One region of the Streptomyces sp. NPDC046335 genome, then DNA from elsewhere that is predicted to be linked to it. Evidence: predicted binding sites of a transcription regulator. Region 1 holds the regulator's gene; the other holds the start of a gene.

Region 1 (7,026 bases):
GGTGCCTGCACAACGAGCTGTACTGGCGCGGGGCCGACTGGTGGGGCGCCGGACCCGGCGCGCACAGCCACGTCGGGGGCGTGCGGTGGTGGAACGTGAAGCACCCCGGCGCGTACGCGGCGGCCCTGGCCGAGGGACGGTCGCCCGGGGCCGGGCGGGAGGTCCTCTCCGCCGAGGACCGCAGGGTCGAACGCATCCTCCTGGAACTCCGCCTCCAGGACGGCTGCCCGCTCTCCCTCCTCCGGGAGGCGGGTCTTGCCGCCGCGCGGAGAGCCCTCTCCGACGGCCTCCTGGCTCCCGAGCCCTACGCGGCCGGCCGCGCGGTCCTGACCCTACGGGGCCGCCTGCTGGCGGACGCGGTCGTACGGGACCTGGTGGACTAGGGGGCTTCTGTCGCGGGTCCTAGGCCCCGGGGCCAGGCTCCGTCACGAAGTCGATCAGTTCTTCCACCCTGCCGAGGAGCTCCGGCTCCAGGTCCCGGTAGCTGTGGACCGAGGAGAGGATGCGCTGCCAGGCCGCGCCCGTGTTCGGGGGCCAGCGCAGGGCCTCGCAGACGCCCAGCTTCCAGTCCTGGCCCCGCGGCACCCGCGGCCACGCCTCGATGCCCACCGAGGAGGGCTTCACGGCCTCCCAGACGTCGATGTAGGGGTGGCCGACCACCAGGGCGTCCGGGGAGCCGACCTCCGCCGCGATGCGGGACTCCTTGGAGCCGGGGACCAGGTGGTCCACCAGGACGCCGAGGCGCGCGTCGGGGCCCGGGGAGAACTCGGCGACGATGCGGGGCAGGTCGTCGATGCCCTCCAGGTACTCGACGACGACGCCCTCGACCCGCAGGTCCTCGCCCCATACCCGCTCCACGAGCTCCGCGTCGTGGCGGCCCTCCACGTAGATGCGCCCCGCGCGCGCGCCCCTGGCGCGCGCCCGCGGGACGGCCACCGAGCCGGATGCCGTACGGGAGGGACGTACCGGAGCGGGCGCCGTCGCGGCCGGGCGGACGAGCGTCACCGGCCGGCCCTCAAGGAGGAAGCCGCCCGGCTCCATCGGGAACACGCGGTGCTTGCCGAAGCGGTCCTCCAGCGTCACCGTCGGCCCCTGCGCCGTCTTCTCGCAGCGGATCACCGCCCCGCAGAACCCGGTGGCCGGCTCCTCGACCACGAGACCGGCGTCCGCCGCCACCTCGGGCACGGCCTTCGGCTTCTTCCAGGGGGGCGTGAGGTCGGCGGAGTACTGGCGCATTCTGCCGACGATAGGAATAAGGGGGGCGGCGGCGCTCACGACACGCCGAAGAGAGCCGCCAGTGTGGCGCGCTGCGCACGGACAAAAGCCGCATCCACCACCGCACCGTGCCCCGGCACGTACAGCGCGTTCTCGCCGCCGAGTTCGAGGAGCCGGTCCAGCGCCGCGGGCCACCGCCGGGGCACCGCGTCCGGACCCGCCTGGGGGTCGCCCGACTCCTCGACGAGGTCGCCGCAGAAGACGACCTCGGGGCCTTCGCCGGGGCTCTTCACCAGGACCGCCAGGTCGTGCGCCGTGTGACCGGGGCCGACGTTCGCGAGGAGGACCTCGATCCCGCCGCCGAGGTCCAGCGTCCACTCCCCGCACACCAGATGCCCCGGCGCGCGCAGGAGATCGGCCGCCTCCGCCGCCGCGTCCGCGCCGAGGCCGTGCCGCACCGCGTCCGTCCGCAGCTCCTCGCGGCCCGCGTCGAAGACCGTGTCGACGCCCACGGCGGCGTACACCTGTACCCCCGCGAAGGCCGCCGTCCCGAAGACGTGATCGAAATGGGGGTGGGTGAGCGCGAGATGCGTCACTCTGCGCCCGCCGCCCATGAGATCCCGGGCCCGTGTCCGCAGCGCCGCGCCCTCCGCCAGGCTCGACCCCGCCTCGACCATGAGGGCCGCCCCGGCACCGACGACGAGTCCCGCCGTGCAGTCCCAGCCGGGCAGCCGCACCCGTCCCACCCGCGGGGCGAGCCGTTCCCAGCCCGCCGCTTCCCATGCCGGCTCCACGTCCATACGGTGACGCTAACCGCTGTGGAAGGCCTCGGCAGAGCGAGAGGGGTCCGGCCTTGCCGGGCCCGTACCCGACCGCCGTACACTGGCCCTTTGACAGGCTGGCACTCACCCGCGTTGAGTGCCAGGCGGGGATCACGGCGACGGATGACGGCTGGAGGTGTGCGCGATGCTCAGCGAACGCAGGCTCGAGGTGCTGCGCGCCATCGTCCACGACTATGTCGGGACAGAGGAGCCCGTCGGCTCCAAGGCGCTCACCGAGCGGCACAGTCTCGGAGTCTCGCCGGCCACGGTCCGCAACGACATGGCGGCGCTGGAGGAGGAAGGGTTCATCGCCCAGCCCCACACCAGCGCGGGGCGTATCCCGACCGACAAGGGCTACCGCCTTTTCGTCGACAGACTCGCGGGCGTCAAGCCGATGACCGCGCCGGAGCGGCGGGCCATCCAGAACTTCCTCGACGGCGCCGTCGACCTCGACGACGTGGTGGGGCGTACGGTGCGGCTGCTCGCGCAGCTCACGCGGCAGGTGGCCGTCGTGCAGTACCCCTCGCTCACGCGGTCGACGGTGCGGCACGTGGAGTTGCTCTCGCTCGCTCCTGCGCGCTTGATGCTCGTACTGATCACCGATACCGGCCGGGTCGAGCAGCGCATGATCGACTGCCCGGCGCCCTTCGGTGAGACCTCGGTCGCGGACCTGCGGGCGCGGTTGAACAGCAGGATCGCGGGGCGCCGCTTCGCGGACGTGCCGCAGTTGGTGCAGGACCTGCCCGAGGCCTTCGAGGCCGAGGATCGCGGCACCGTCGCGACGGTCCTCTCCACCCTCCTCGAAACGCTCGTCGAGGAGACCGAAGAACGGCTGATGATCGGCGGCACCGCCAATCTCACCCGCTTCGGACATGACTTTCCCCTCACCATCCGGCCCGTTCTCGAAGCCCTTGAGGAGCAGGTCGTGCTCCTCAAGTTGCTTGGTGAGGTGCAGGATTCGGGCATGGCCGTACGGATCGGTCATGAGAACGCCCATGAGGGGCTCAGCTCCACGTCCGTGGTCTCGGTCGGCTACGGTTCGGGCAGCGAGGCAGTCGCGAAACTAGGCGTGGTCGGACCGACCCGCATGGACTATCCGGGAACGATGGGAGCAGTACGCGCAGTGGCACGTTACGTCGGACAGATCCTGGCGGAGTCGTAAGTGGCCACGGACTACTACGCCGTACTCGGCGTGCGCCGCGACGCTTCCCAGGACGAGATCAAGAAGGCCTTCCGGAGGCTGGCGCGTGAGCTTCACCCGGACGTGAATCCGGACCCGAAGACTCAGGAGCGCTTCAAGGAGATCAACGCCGCCTACGAGGTGTTGTCGGACCCGCAGAAGAAGCAGGTCTACGACCTCGGCGGCGACCCGCTGTCCCAGGCGGGCGGCGGCGGAGCCGGTGGCTTCGGAGCCGGTGGCTTCGGCAACTTCTCCGACATCATGGACGCGTTCTTCGGTACGGCGTCGCAGCGTGGCCCGCGGTCGCGCACGCGCCGCGGCCAGGACGCCATGATCCGGCTGGAGATCGACCTCGACGAGGCGGCCTTCGGCACCACCAAGGACATCCAGGTCGACACCGCGGTCGTCTGTACGACCTGTAGCGGTGAGGGAGCCGCGCCGGGGACCTCCGCCCAGACGTGTGACATGTGCCGCGGCCGCGGCGAGGTGTCGCAGGTCACGCGGTCCTTCCTCGGCCAGGTCATGACCTCGCGGCCCTGCCCGCAGTGTCAGGGCTTCGGCACGGTCGTGCCGACGCCGTGCCCCGAGTGCGCGGGCGACGGGCGGATCCGCTCGCGGCGGACGCTGACCGTCAAGATCCCGGCCGGTGTCGACAACGGCACCCGGATCCAGCTCGCGGGCGAGGGCGAGGTCGGGCCCGGCGGCGGTCCCGCCGGTGACCTCTACGTCGAGATCCACGAGCTGCCGCACGCCGTCTTCCAGCGGCGCGGCGACGATCTGCACTGCACGGTGACGATCCCGATGACGGCGGCGGCGCTCGGCACGAAGGTGCCGCTGGAGACGCTCGACGGCCTTGAGGAGATCGACATCCGGCCCGGCACGCAGTCGGGGCAGTCCGTCCCACTGCACGGGCGCGGCATCACGCATCTGCGTGGCGGCGGCCGGGGCGACCTCATCGTGCACGTCGAGGTCCTCACGCCGACGAAGCTCGACGCCGAGCAGGAGCGGGTGATGCGGGAGCTGGCGCAGCTGCGCGGCGAGGAGCGGCCCACGGGGCAGTTCCAGCCGGGGCAGCAGGGCCTGTTCTCCCGGCTCAAGGACGCGTTCAACGGGCGGTAGCGCCTTCAGCGGTACGACAGGGGCCCCGGGGCGTTCCGCCTCCGGGGCCCCTGCCGCGCTCAGGGGGTGGGAGGGGGATTCGTACGGGGACGTGGCACGATGCCGTTATGTCCTCCGCACTGACCGATCTCCTCCGCTGTCCGATCGTGCAGGCCCCCATGGCCGGCGGGGCCTCGAGCCCGCAACTGGCCGCGGCCGTGTCCGAGGCCGGAGGGCTCGGCTTCCTCGCCGCCGGGTACAAGACCGCCGACGGGATGTACCAGGAGATCAAGCAGGTGCGGGGGCTGACCGCGCGGCCCTTCGGCGTCAACCTCTTCATGCCGCAGCCCGACAGCGCCGACGCGGGGGCGGTGGAGGTGTACCGCAACCAGCTCGCGGGCGAGGCGACCTGGTACGAGACGCGGCTCGGCGACCCGGAGAGCGGCCTCGACGACGGGTACGACGCCAAGCTCGCGATCCTCCTCGACGACCCGGTACCGGTCGTCTCCTTCACCTTCGGCTGCCCCACCCGCGACGTCCTGGACTCCTTCACCCGCGCCGGCACCCTGACCGTCGTCACCGTCACCACCCCGGAGGAGGCGCAGGCCGCCCAGTGGGCCGGCGCCGACGCCGTGTGCGTGCAGGGCGTGGAGGCGGGCGGCCACCAGGGCACCCACCGGGACCAGCCGGAGACCGACGGCGCAGGACTCGGCCTGCTCACCCTCCTCACGCTGGTCCGCGAGACCGTGCGGCTCCCCGTGATCGCCACGGGCGGCCTGATGCGCGGCGCGCAGATCGCCGCCGTGCTCGCGGCGGGCGCGGACGCGGCGCAGCTCGGCACGGCCTTCCTCGTCACCCCGGAGTCGGGCGCCCACACCCTGCACAAGCAGGCCATGACCAACCCGCTGTTCGTACGTACCGAGCTGACCCGGGCGTTCTCCGGGCGGCCCGCGCGCGGCCTCGTCAACCGCTTCCTGCGGGAGCACGGCCCGTACGCCCCCGCCGCCTACCCCCAGGTCCACCACCTGACCAGCGACCTGCGCAAGGCCGCGGCGAAGGCCGGTGACGCGCAGGCCATGGCGCTCTGGGCCGGGCAGGGCCACCGGCTCGCCAGGGAGCTGCCCGCCGGGCAGCTCGTGGAGGTCCTCGTGGCCGAACTGGCCGAGGCGAAGGCGTCGTCGGCCGCGACGGACCAGGGAGGCACCAGGTGACCGCACCCGTATTCGTCGTCGAGCCCCTCGACGCGGGCGCCGGCGGGCGCTTTGTGCTGGACGGGCCCGAGGGACGGCACGCGGTCTCCGTGAAGCGGCTGCGCGCCGGTGAGGACGTCGTCCTGACCGACGGCGCCGGACGGTGGGCCCGGTGCGTGGTCGTGGACACCGAGGGCAAGGACCGGCTCGTCGTCCGCGTGGACTCCGTCGCCGAGGAGCCCGCGGAGTCGCCCCGTATCACCGTCGTCCAGGCACTGCCCAAGGGCGACCGCGGTGAACTGGCCGTGGAGACCATGACGGAGACCGGCGTCGACGCCGTCGTGCCGTGGGCCGCGTCGCGCTGCATCACGCAGTGGAAGGGCGAGCGCGGCCAGAAGGCGCTCGCCAAGTGGCGGGCCACCGCGCGCGAGGCCGGCAAGCAGTCGCGCAGGACGCGCTTCCCCGAGGTGGCGGACGCGGCGTCGACCAAGCAGGTCGCGGCGCTGCTCGCGGAGGCCGACTTCGCCGCCGTCCTGCACGAGGAGGGCAGCGAGCCGCTGGCCACCGCGGAACTGCCCACCACCGGCCACATCGTGCTCGTCGTGGGGCCAGAAGGAGGGGTTTCCCCCGACGAGCTGGCGCTCTTCGCGCAGGCCGGGGCGGCGCCCTACCGGCTCGGGCGTAGCGTGTTGCGCACATCGACCGCGGGGACCGCGGCGAGCGCGCTGCTCCTCGGACGCACGGGCCGCTGGTCCTGAACCCGACCCCCCGGGGGGCTGCGTTGGAACTCGCCCAGGTCCGTCTGCTCGTCTCGGACTTCCCTGCCTGTTACCGCTTCTACGCCGGGGTCCTCGGCCTCAAGCCCCAGTCGGGCGCTGAGGAGGGGCCGTACGAGAAGTTCAGCCCGGCCGTCGGCTCGGCGGGCATCGCGCTTCAGGATCGGGCGATGACGGCCGGACTGATCGGCGAGCTCGCCGGGCCCGCGACCGGGCACCGCTCCCTGGTGGTGCTGCGGGTCGACGACCTGGACGCGTACTGCGAGCAGATCACCGGGCGCGGCGCCGTCCTGGCGCACGGGCCCGCACCGATGACGGACCGTATGCGGGTGGCCCACCTCAAGGACCCGGAGGGCAACGTGGTGGAGCTCCAGGAGTGGCTGCTCTCGCAGGGCTGAGGCGGGGACCGCTCGGCGACCGGCCCTCGGCCCCCTGGCAGATGGCCGCAAGCGGTCTACCCCTCCGGCGTGCGGGGTGGCACTCTGCCGCTCATGGGGGCATTGAGGCGGCCGGGCGGTCGCGAAAAGGGGATCGCGCGGCCGCGGAAGCGGCGCGCGCCGGTCCTGTACGCCGTCGGGCTCGCCGGTGCCGCCGCGCTCGGCGTCACCGCGTGCGACCCGGCGAACGGCGACATGAACACCTCCGCGGTCGCGCTCACCACCGACCGGACGGGCACCAAGGAGCTGGAGCGGCAGCACCTGGACGTGGCCTGGCTGAGCTGCACGGCGCGCTACGAGGACAAGGTG
Region 2 (7,026 bases), on a different contig from region 1:
TGACGCGACCCTGGACCTGGTCGCTCTCACCGGAGCCGTCGACGATCGTGGTCTCGTCCTTGGTGATGACGACCTTGCGGGCACGGCCGAGCAGGTCGAGACCGGCGTTCTCCAGCTTGAGGCCGACCTCCTCGGAGATGACGGTGCCACCGGTGAGGATGGCGATGTCGCCGAGCATGGCCTTGCGGCGGTCACCGAAGCCCGGAGCCTTGACGGCGACGGACTTGAACGTGCCACGGATCTTGTTGACGACCAGGGTCGACAGGGCCTCGCCCTCGACGTCCTCGGCGATGATCAGCAGCGGCTTGCCGGACTGCATGACCTTCTCGAGGAGCGGAAGGAGGTCCTTCACGTTCGAGATCTTCGAGTTGACGATCAGGATGTACGGGTCGTCGAGCGACGCCTCCATACGCTCCATGTCGGTGGCGAAGTACGCCGAGATGTAGCCCTTGTCGAAGCGCATGCCCTCGGTGAGCTCAAGCTCGAGCCCGAAGGTCTGCGACTCCTCGACGGTGATGACGCCTTCCTTGCCGACCTTGTCCATCGCCTCGGCGATGAGCTCGCCGATCTGGGTGTCGGCGGCGGAGATGGAGGCCGTCGAAGCGATCTGCTCCTTGGTCTCGACATCCTTGGCCTGCTCGAGGAGAGCGCCCGAGACGGCCTCGACGGCCTTCTCGATGCCGCGCTTCAGAGCCATCGGGTTGGCACCGGCGGCCACGTTGCGCAGACCCTCGCGCACCAGGGCCTGGGCCAGGACGGTCGCGGTCGTCGTGCCGTCACCGGCGACGTCGTCCGTCTTCTTCGCGACCTCCTTGACCAGCTCGGCGCCGATCTTCTCGTACGGGTCCTCGAGCTCGATCTCCTTGGCGATGGAAACACCATCGTTGGTGATCGTGGGGGCGCCCCACTTCTTCTCGAGGACGACGTTGCGACCCTTGGGGCCCAGGGTCACCTTGACGGCGTCGGCGAGCTGGTTCATGCCGCGCTCGAGGCCGCGCCGTGCCTCCTCGTCGAACGCGATGATCTTGGCCATGTGAAGTGGTCCTCCCGGACAGGGGTGGCATGCTTCCGGATCGCGCCAGCGCCCGCGACGGACGGCCTGCAAGCCTTGTGGTTCCTTGCCCCACCCGGCCTGCGGGCCTCACCGACCCGATCCAAGTTCTGTCACTCTCACTGGGAGAGTGCTAAGCCCAATGATTAGCACTCGACCCCTGCGAGTGCAAGCGCCTCTCACGGTCTCGGACAGACTCCGCCCCGGAGCAGGACGCACATGAGGGGCCCGTACCCCCATGGGATACGAGCCCCTCACGATGCTTGCGTCGGTGGCCGTTCGCGCCGAGCTAGACGGCGAGCTTGACCATGTCCGCCTGCGGACCCTTCTGGCCCTGCGAGATCTCGAACTCGACTCGCTGACCTTCTTCCAGGGTGCGGTAGCCGTCCATCTGGATCGCGCTGTAGTGGACGAAAACATCCGCACCACCGTCGACCGCGATGAAGCCGTACCCCTTCTCCGCGTTGAACCACTTGACGGTGCCCTGAGCCATGCCGAACTCCCCTATTTCTGGCCCTTGCACAGGACCGCACTTCGCGGACCCGGGTCAGACCTCACCCCCCATTGATTGGGGGTGTGCGCCGGAACGCGTCGACCGCCGCTGAATGTATCTGCCCAACTGCCCTCTGCAACAGGTCAATCGGACGAGAATTCTGGGCATGACTGATCGGAGATTTGCGGAGAGTTCCCCGGATTCCAGGGCAATTCGGGCCGGGCAAAAGCCACAGAAGACCCATAAAGGCAGCACGCATTGGCTACTTCTTGTCGACTCCGGGCCGACTTCGGATATGCACTCGACACTGACGGCGAAGCGCGTTTCCCAACTGTACCGCGCTCAACCATGCTGAATTGCCCCCTCCGCTTCTCTCGCGGAGGGGGCAATTCAGCTCATGCGGGCTGTTCGGACAAATGATCAGCCACCGGCGACGGCGGGAATGATCGAGATACCGGCGCCGTCCGGGGTGGCCGTTTCGAGACCCTGCTCGAAACGGACGTCGTCGTCGTTCACGTACACGTTGACGAAGCGGCGCAGCTTGCCCTGGTCGTCGAGGACGCGCGCGGCGATGCCGGCGTGGTTCTTCTCCAGATCGGCGATGACCTCACCGAGGTTGCCCCCCTCGGCGGCGACCTCGGCCTTCCCGCCGGTGTAGGTACGGAGAATGGTGGGGATACGGACGTTCACGCTCATGGGATTCACCTCAGAGGTACGGGCCCCGTCAGGGGCGCGGGGAACTGCGCGAGGACGGACCACGGCCCGCGGCCGACAGCGGACCACGGGCCCTGCGGCGGCTATTCGGCCAGACCCGCGGCGCGAAACGCCTCAAGGCTGGGCGGAATCGTGGCGGTCGCCTGAGAGGTCTCGGCAACGGCGTCAAGCGTCTTGAGCCCGTCCCCCGTGTTCAGCACGACCGTGGTGAGGGCCGGGTCGATGAGCCCCGCCTCGACGAGCTTCTTGGTGACGCCCACCGTCACCCCGCCGGCGGTCTCCGCGAAGATGCCCTCGGTGCGGGCGAGGATCTTGATCGCCTCGACGACCTGCTCGTCGTTCACGTCCTCCACCGCGCCGCTCGTGCGACGCGCGATGTCCAGGACGTAGGGCCCGTCGGCGGGGTTGCCGATGGCCAGCGACTTGGCGATGGTGTTCGGCTTCTGGGGGCGCACGACGTCGTGCCCGGCCTTGAACGCGGCCGACACCGGCGAGCAGCCCTCGGCCTGGGCGCCGAAGATCTTGTACGGCTTGTCCGCCACGAGACCGAGCGCGATCAGCTCCTTGAGCCCCTTGTCGATCTTCGTGAGCTGCGATCCGGAGGCGATCGGGATGACGAGCTGGTCGGGCAGTTCCCAGCCGAGCTGCTCGCAGATCTCGTACGCGAGGGTCTTGGAGCCCTCGCCGTAGTAGGGCCGCAGGTTGACGTTGACGAAGCCCCAGCCCTCGCCCAGCGGGTCGCCGATGAGCTCGGAGCAGAAGCGGTTCACGTCGTCGTAGTTGCCCTCGATGCCGACGAGCTCGCCGCCGTAGACCGCGGCCATGACGACCTTGCCCTGCTCCAGGTCGTGCGGGATGAACACGCAGGAGCGGAAGCCGGCGCGGGCCGCGGCGGCACCGACGGCGCCCGCGAGGTTGCCGGTGGAGGAGCAGGAGAGCGTGGTGAAGCCGAAGGCGCGCGCGGCTTCGAGGGCCTGCGCGACGACGCGGTCCTTGAAGGAGTGCGTCGGGTTGCCGGAGTCGTCCTTGACGAACAGCTTGCCCTGCTCGACGCCGAGCTCACGGGCGAGGTTGTCGGCCTTGACGAGCTTGGTCCAGCCCGGGTTCAGGTTCGGCTTGTCGGCCACGTCGGCGGGGACGGGCAGCAGCGGGGCGTAGCGCCAGATGTTGGCGGGGCCCGCCTCGATCCGCGCGCGCAGTGACTCAGGGTCACCGAGAGGCAGGTCGTACGAGACTTCGAGAGGCCCGAAACACTCGACGCAGGCGAAAATGGGGCCGAGGGGGAACGTGGTGCCGCACTCGCGGCACACGAGGCCGGAGGCCGGTCCGAGGTCGACGGTGTGGGTCGTTTCGGTGGCGACGGTCTGAACAGCCATGGAGGCGAGGCCCTTTCTCCTCATCTTCCTCGCGACGCATCTCGCCGCGAGACGGAATTGGCACCTTCCCCGCCGTGACCTCGCGGTCGGCGGAATGGTTGCCGGGGCTTCAACGGGCCGTTTCCCTCTGCCCCTCTGGATGAGCGGTTTTCGATTATGGGTTTCAGTTGTTGGTCGGAACGCGGCGGTGACCCCGACATGCGATGGCCACCGACGTTGTTCAAGACTGTAACCGAAGCCCCGGACCCCTGAGATAGTCGTCCGAACCGCGAGATGGATCACATATGGGAGGACCCTGACCGTGCTGGAAGAGGCCGAGCGCTGGCTGAGCAGGCGTTCCTGGTCGGTCGCCGACCGTCCGGCGGACCGGCTGGCCGCGGCCAAGCGCGCGTCCGGCGCGACGGTGAGCGTCGTCCTGCCCGCCCTCGACGAGGAGCGGACCGTCGGCGCGATCGTCGCCGAGATCCGCCGCGAGCTGATGGAGCGGGTGCCGCTGGTCGACGAGCTCGTGGTGATCGACTCCGGCTCGTCCGACCGCACCGCCGAGGTCGCGCGGCAAGCGGGCGCCAGGGTCGTCCACCGGGACGCGATACTGCCGCGCCTCCCGGCCGTGCCGGGCAAGGGCGAGGTGCTGTGGCGCTCACTCCTGGTCACCGACGGCGACATCGTGGCGTTCGTCGACGCGGACCTGAAGGAGTTCTCCGCCGACTTCGTGACGGGGATAGTGGGCCCGCTCCTGACCGAGCCCGACGTGCACTTCGTGAAGGCGATGTACGACCGCCCCCTCGGCGCCGAGCCCGACCCGACCGGTTCCGGGGGCCGGGCATCCGGCCAGGGCGGGCGGGTCACCGAGCTGATGGCGCGCCCCCTCCTGAACATGCACTGGCCACTGCTCGCCGGGTTCGTCCAGCCGCTCGGCGGCGAGTACGCGGCCCGCAGATCCCTCCTCGAACGGCTGCCCTTCCCCGTCGGATACGGGGTGGAGCTCGGGCTGCTCGTCGACGCGCTGCACACCGTCGGGCTCGACGCGCTCGCGCAGGTCGACGTGGGGGTGCGCAGGCACCGGCACCAGGACGGGCAGGCGCTCGGACGGATGGCGGCGGCCATCTACCGCACGGCGCAGCTGCGGCTCGCGCGCGGACACCTCGTACGCCCGGAGCTGACGCAGTTCGAGCGGGGCGAGCACGGGTTCGTGCCGCGTACCTACGCGGTGGACACGGAGGAACGGCCTCCGATGACCGGGATATCCGAGTACGCGCACCGGCGTGTGGCGTAAGCGCTCGTCCGTCGTGTCTGGCGGAGTCCGGTCGGCATACGTTTGAGCGTTTCCGGTACGGGCTACGTTTTGCCACATGGTTCCAGAGCCCCGTTCGTCGACAGCAGCGCAGGTACTCGTCGCGTCCAACCGCGGCCCCGTCTCGTACTCCGTGGGAGAGGACGGGGAGCTCACCGCCAAACGCGGCGGCGGCGGACTGGTCTCAGGACTGAGCGCCATCGGTGACGAGGCGGACGCCCTGTGGGTGTGCGCGGCGCTCGGCGAGGGCGACCGGGAGGCCGTGCGGCGCGGGGTCTCCGAGCCGGGCGTGCGGATGCTCGACGTCGACGCGGGCGCCGGTGAGGGCGTGCACGCGGCGGCCTACAACGGCATCGCCAACTCGGTCCTGTGGTTCGTCCACCACATGCTCTACCAGACGCCGCTCGAACCGTCCTTCGGCCCGGAGTTCCGCGCCCAGTGGAAGGCGTACGAGACGTACAACCGCGCGTTCGCCGAGGCGCTCGCCGCGGAGGCGGCGCCCGGGGCCGCGGTCCTCGTGCAGGACTACCACCTCACGCTCGTCCCCGGCATGCTGCGCGAACTCCGCGGCGACCTGCGGATCGGGCACTTCTCGCACACCCCGTGGGCGCCCGCCGACTACTTCCGGATGCTCCCCGACGACGTGGCGGAACAGGTTCTCCGGGGCATGCTCGGCGCCGACCGGCTCGGGTTCCTCACCGGGCGGTGGGCCGACGCCTTCACGGAGTGCTGTGTGCGGCTGCTCGGCGGCACGTCGGGCACGCGCATCGGTGTGCACGGCCTCGGCGCCGACGCGGACTTCCTGCGGGAGCGGTCACGGCGTGACGACGTCGAGGAGCGGATGCGGGCGCTGCGCGAGCAGATCGGCGAGGGCCGCAAGGCGATCGTGCGGGTGGACAGGACCGAGCTGTCCAAGAACATCGTGCGCGGCCTGCGGGCCTACCGGCAGTTGCTCCAGGAACGCCCCGAGTGGCGGGAGCGGGTCGTCCACGTCGCCTTCGCCTACCCCTCGCGGCAGGATCTCGCCGTCTACCGCGACTACACCGCGGAGGTCTCGCGCGTCGCCGAGGAGATCAACTCCGAGTTCGGCACGGCGGGGTGGACGCCGGTCGTCCTGCACGTCAAGGACGACTTCGCGCGGTCGCTCGCGGCGTACCGTCTCGCCGACGTGGCGCTGGTCAACCCCATCCGCGACGGGATGAACCTCGTGGCCAAGGAGGTGCCCGTCGTCTCCGACGAGGGGTGCGCGCTGGTGCTCTCGCGGGAGGCCGGGGCGTACGAGGAGCTGGCCGAGGACGTGCTCGCGGTGAACCCCTACGACGTCTCGGCCACGGCGGCGGCGCTGCACGCGGCGCTGATCATGGCCCCCGAGGAGCGCGCGGAGCGCACCAAGCGCCTCGCGGCGGCGGCCACGGCTCTGCCCCCTGCGCAGTGGTTCCTCGACCAGCTGCACGCGCTGACCGGCGAGGGGTCCTAGCCGCCGCTTCGCGGCGATTCTTTCCCACCCACCCGCCCGTTGCCCCGCGTCACGGGGGATGGGTGGGCCGGGGGTCAGCGTGGTGCGTCGAGGTTCGCCGTGATGGCCGTCAGGAGAGTGATCACTCCCTGGGGGCCGTCCACCACCAGGTCCGCGCGGTCCGCGAGCTCCGTGACCTCCGCGCTGCCGCTGCACACCAGGAGGCCCGCGACGCCGTCCGAGCGGAGCTTCTCCACCGCCCCGAAGGCCGGCAGGTCGCCCAGGTCGTCGCCCGCGTAGAGAACCGACTCGGCGCCCACCTCGCGGAGGTACTCCGCCAGGGCCACGCCCTTGTCCATGCCGGGCGGGCGCAGCTCAAGGACCATGCGGCCGGGCTCGACGATCAGGCCGTGGCGTCCCGCCAGCTCCGCCAGCGGCTCGCGCAGGGCGTCGAACGCCGCCTGCGGGTCCTCCGCGCGGCGGGTGTGGACGGCGACCGCGCGGCCCTTCTCCTCCGTCCAGGTGCCGCGCCAGGCCCCGATCGCGTCGAGGAAACCGGGCAGCTCGGCCCGGACCGCGGCGACGCCGGGGTGCTCCTCGGCGGCCTGCACGGTGCCGGTGACGGCGTCCCAGCGCTCGGCG

What was found. The regulator HrcA, encoded in region 1, represses chaperone genes, less so after heat shock. The targets are predictions, from matches to a motif close to TTNGCACTCNGNNNNNCNGAGTGCNAA.
Region 2: the regulator HrcA is predicted to act here: its motif matches at 1,162-1,188, upstream of groL (chaperonin GroEL).

Annotation. Positions count from the first base shown of each region.
Region 1 covers NZ_JBVJFF010000001.1:543,567-550,592, forward strand. Annotated here, with positions in the region: gene hemW (radical SAM family heme chaperone HemW) at 1-383, shown strand, start outside; gene ACZ6JY_RS02390 (DUF3097 domain-containing protein) at 403-1,236, opposite strand; gene ACZ6JY_RS02395 (MBL fold metallo-hydrolase) at 1,272-2,015, opposite strand; gene hrcA (heat-inducible transcriptional repressor HrcA) at 2,182-3,198, shown strand; gene dnaJ (molecular chaperone DnaJ) at 3,199-4,335, shown strand; gene ACZ6JY_RS02410 (nitronate monooxygenase) at 4,443-5,525, shown strand; gene ACZ6JY_RS02415 (16S rRNA (uracil(1498)-N(3))-methyltransferase) at 5,522-6,262, shown strand; gene ACZ6JY_RS02420 (VOC family protein) at 6,286-6,678, shown strand; gene ACZ6JY_RS02425 (hypothetical protein) at 6,772-7,026, shown strand, end outside.
Region 2 covers NZ_JBVJFF010000005.1:494,014-501,039, forward strand. Annotated here, with positions in the region: gene groL (chaperonin GroEL) at 1-1,033, opposite strand, end outside; gene ACZ6JY_RS14680 (cold-shock protein) at 1,341-1,544, opposite strand; gene ACZ6JY_RS14685 (MoaD/ThiS family protein) at 1,965-2,240, opposite strand; gene thrC (threonine synthase) at 2,342-3,658, opposite strand; SAM riboswitch class I at 3,652-3,780, opposite strand; gene ACZ6JY_RS14695 (glucosyl-3-phosphoglycerate synthase) at 3,936-4,910, shown strand; gene ACZ6JY_RS14700 (alpha,alpha-trehalose-phosphate synthase (UDP-forming)) at 4,987-6,405, shown strand; gene otsB (trehalose-phosphatase) at 6,480-7,026, opposite strand, start outside.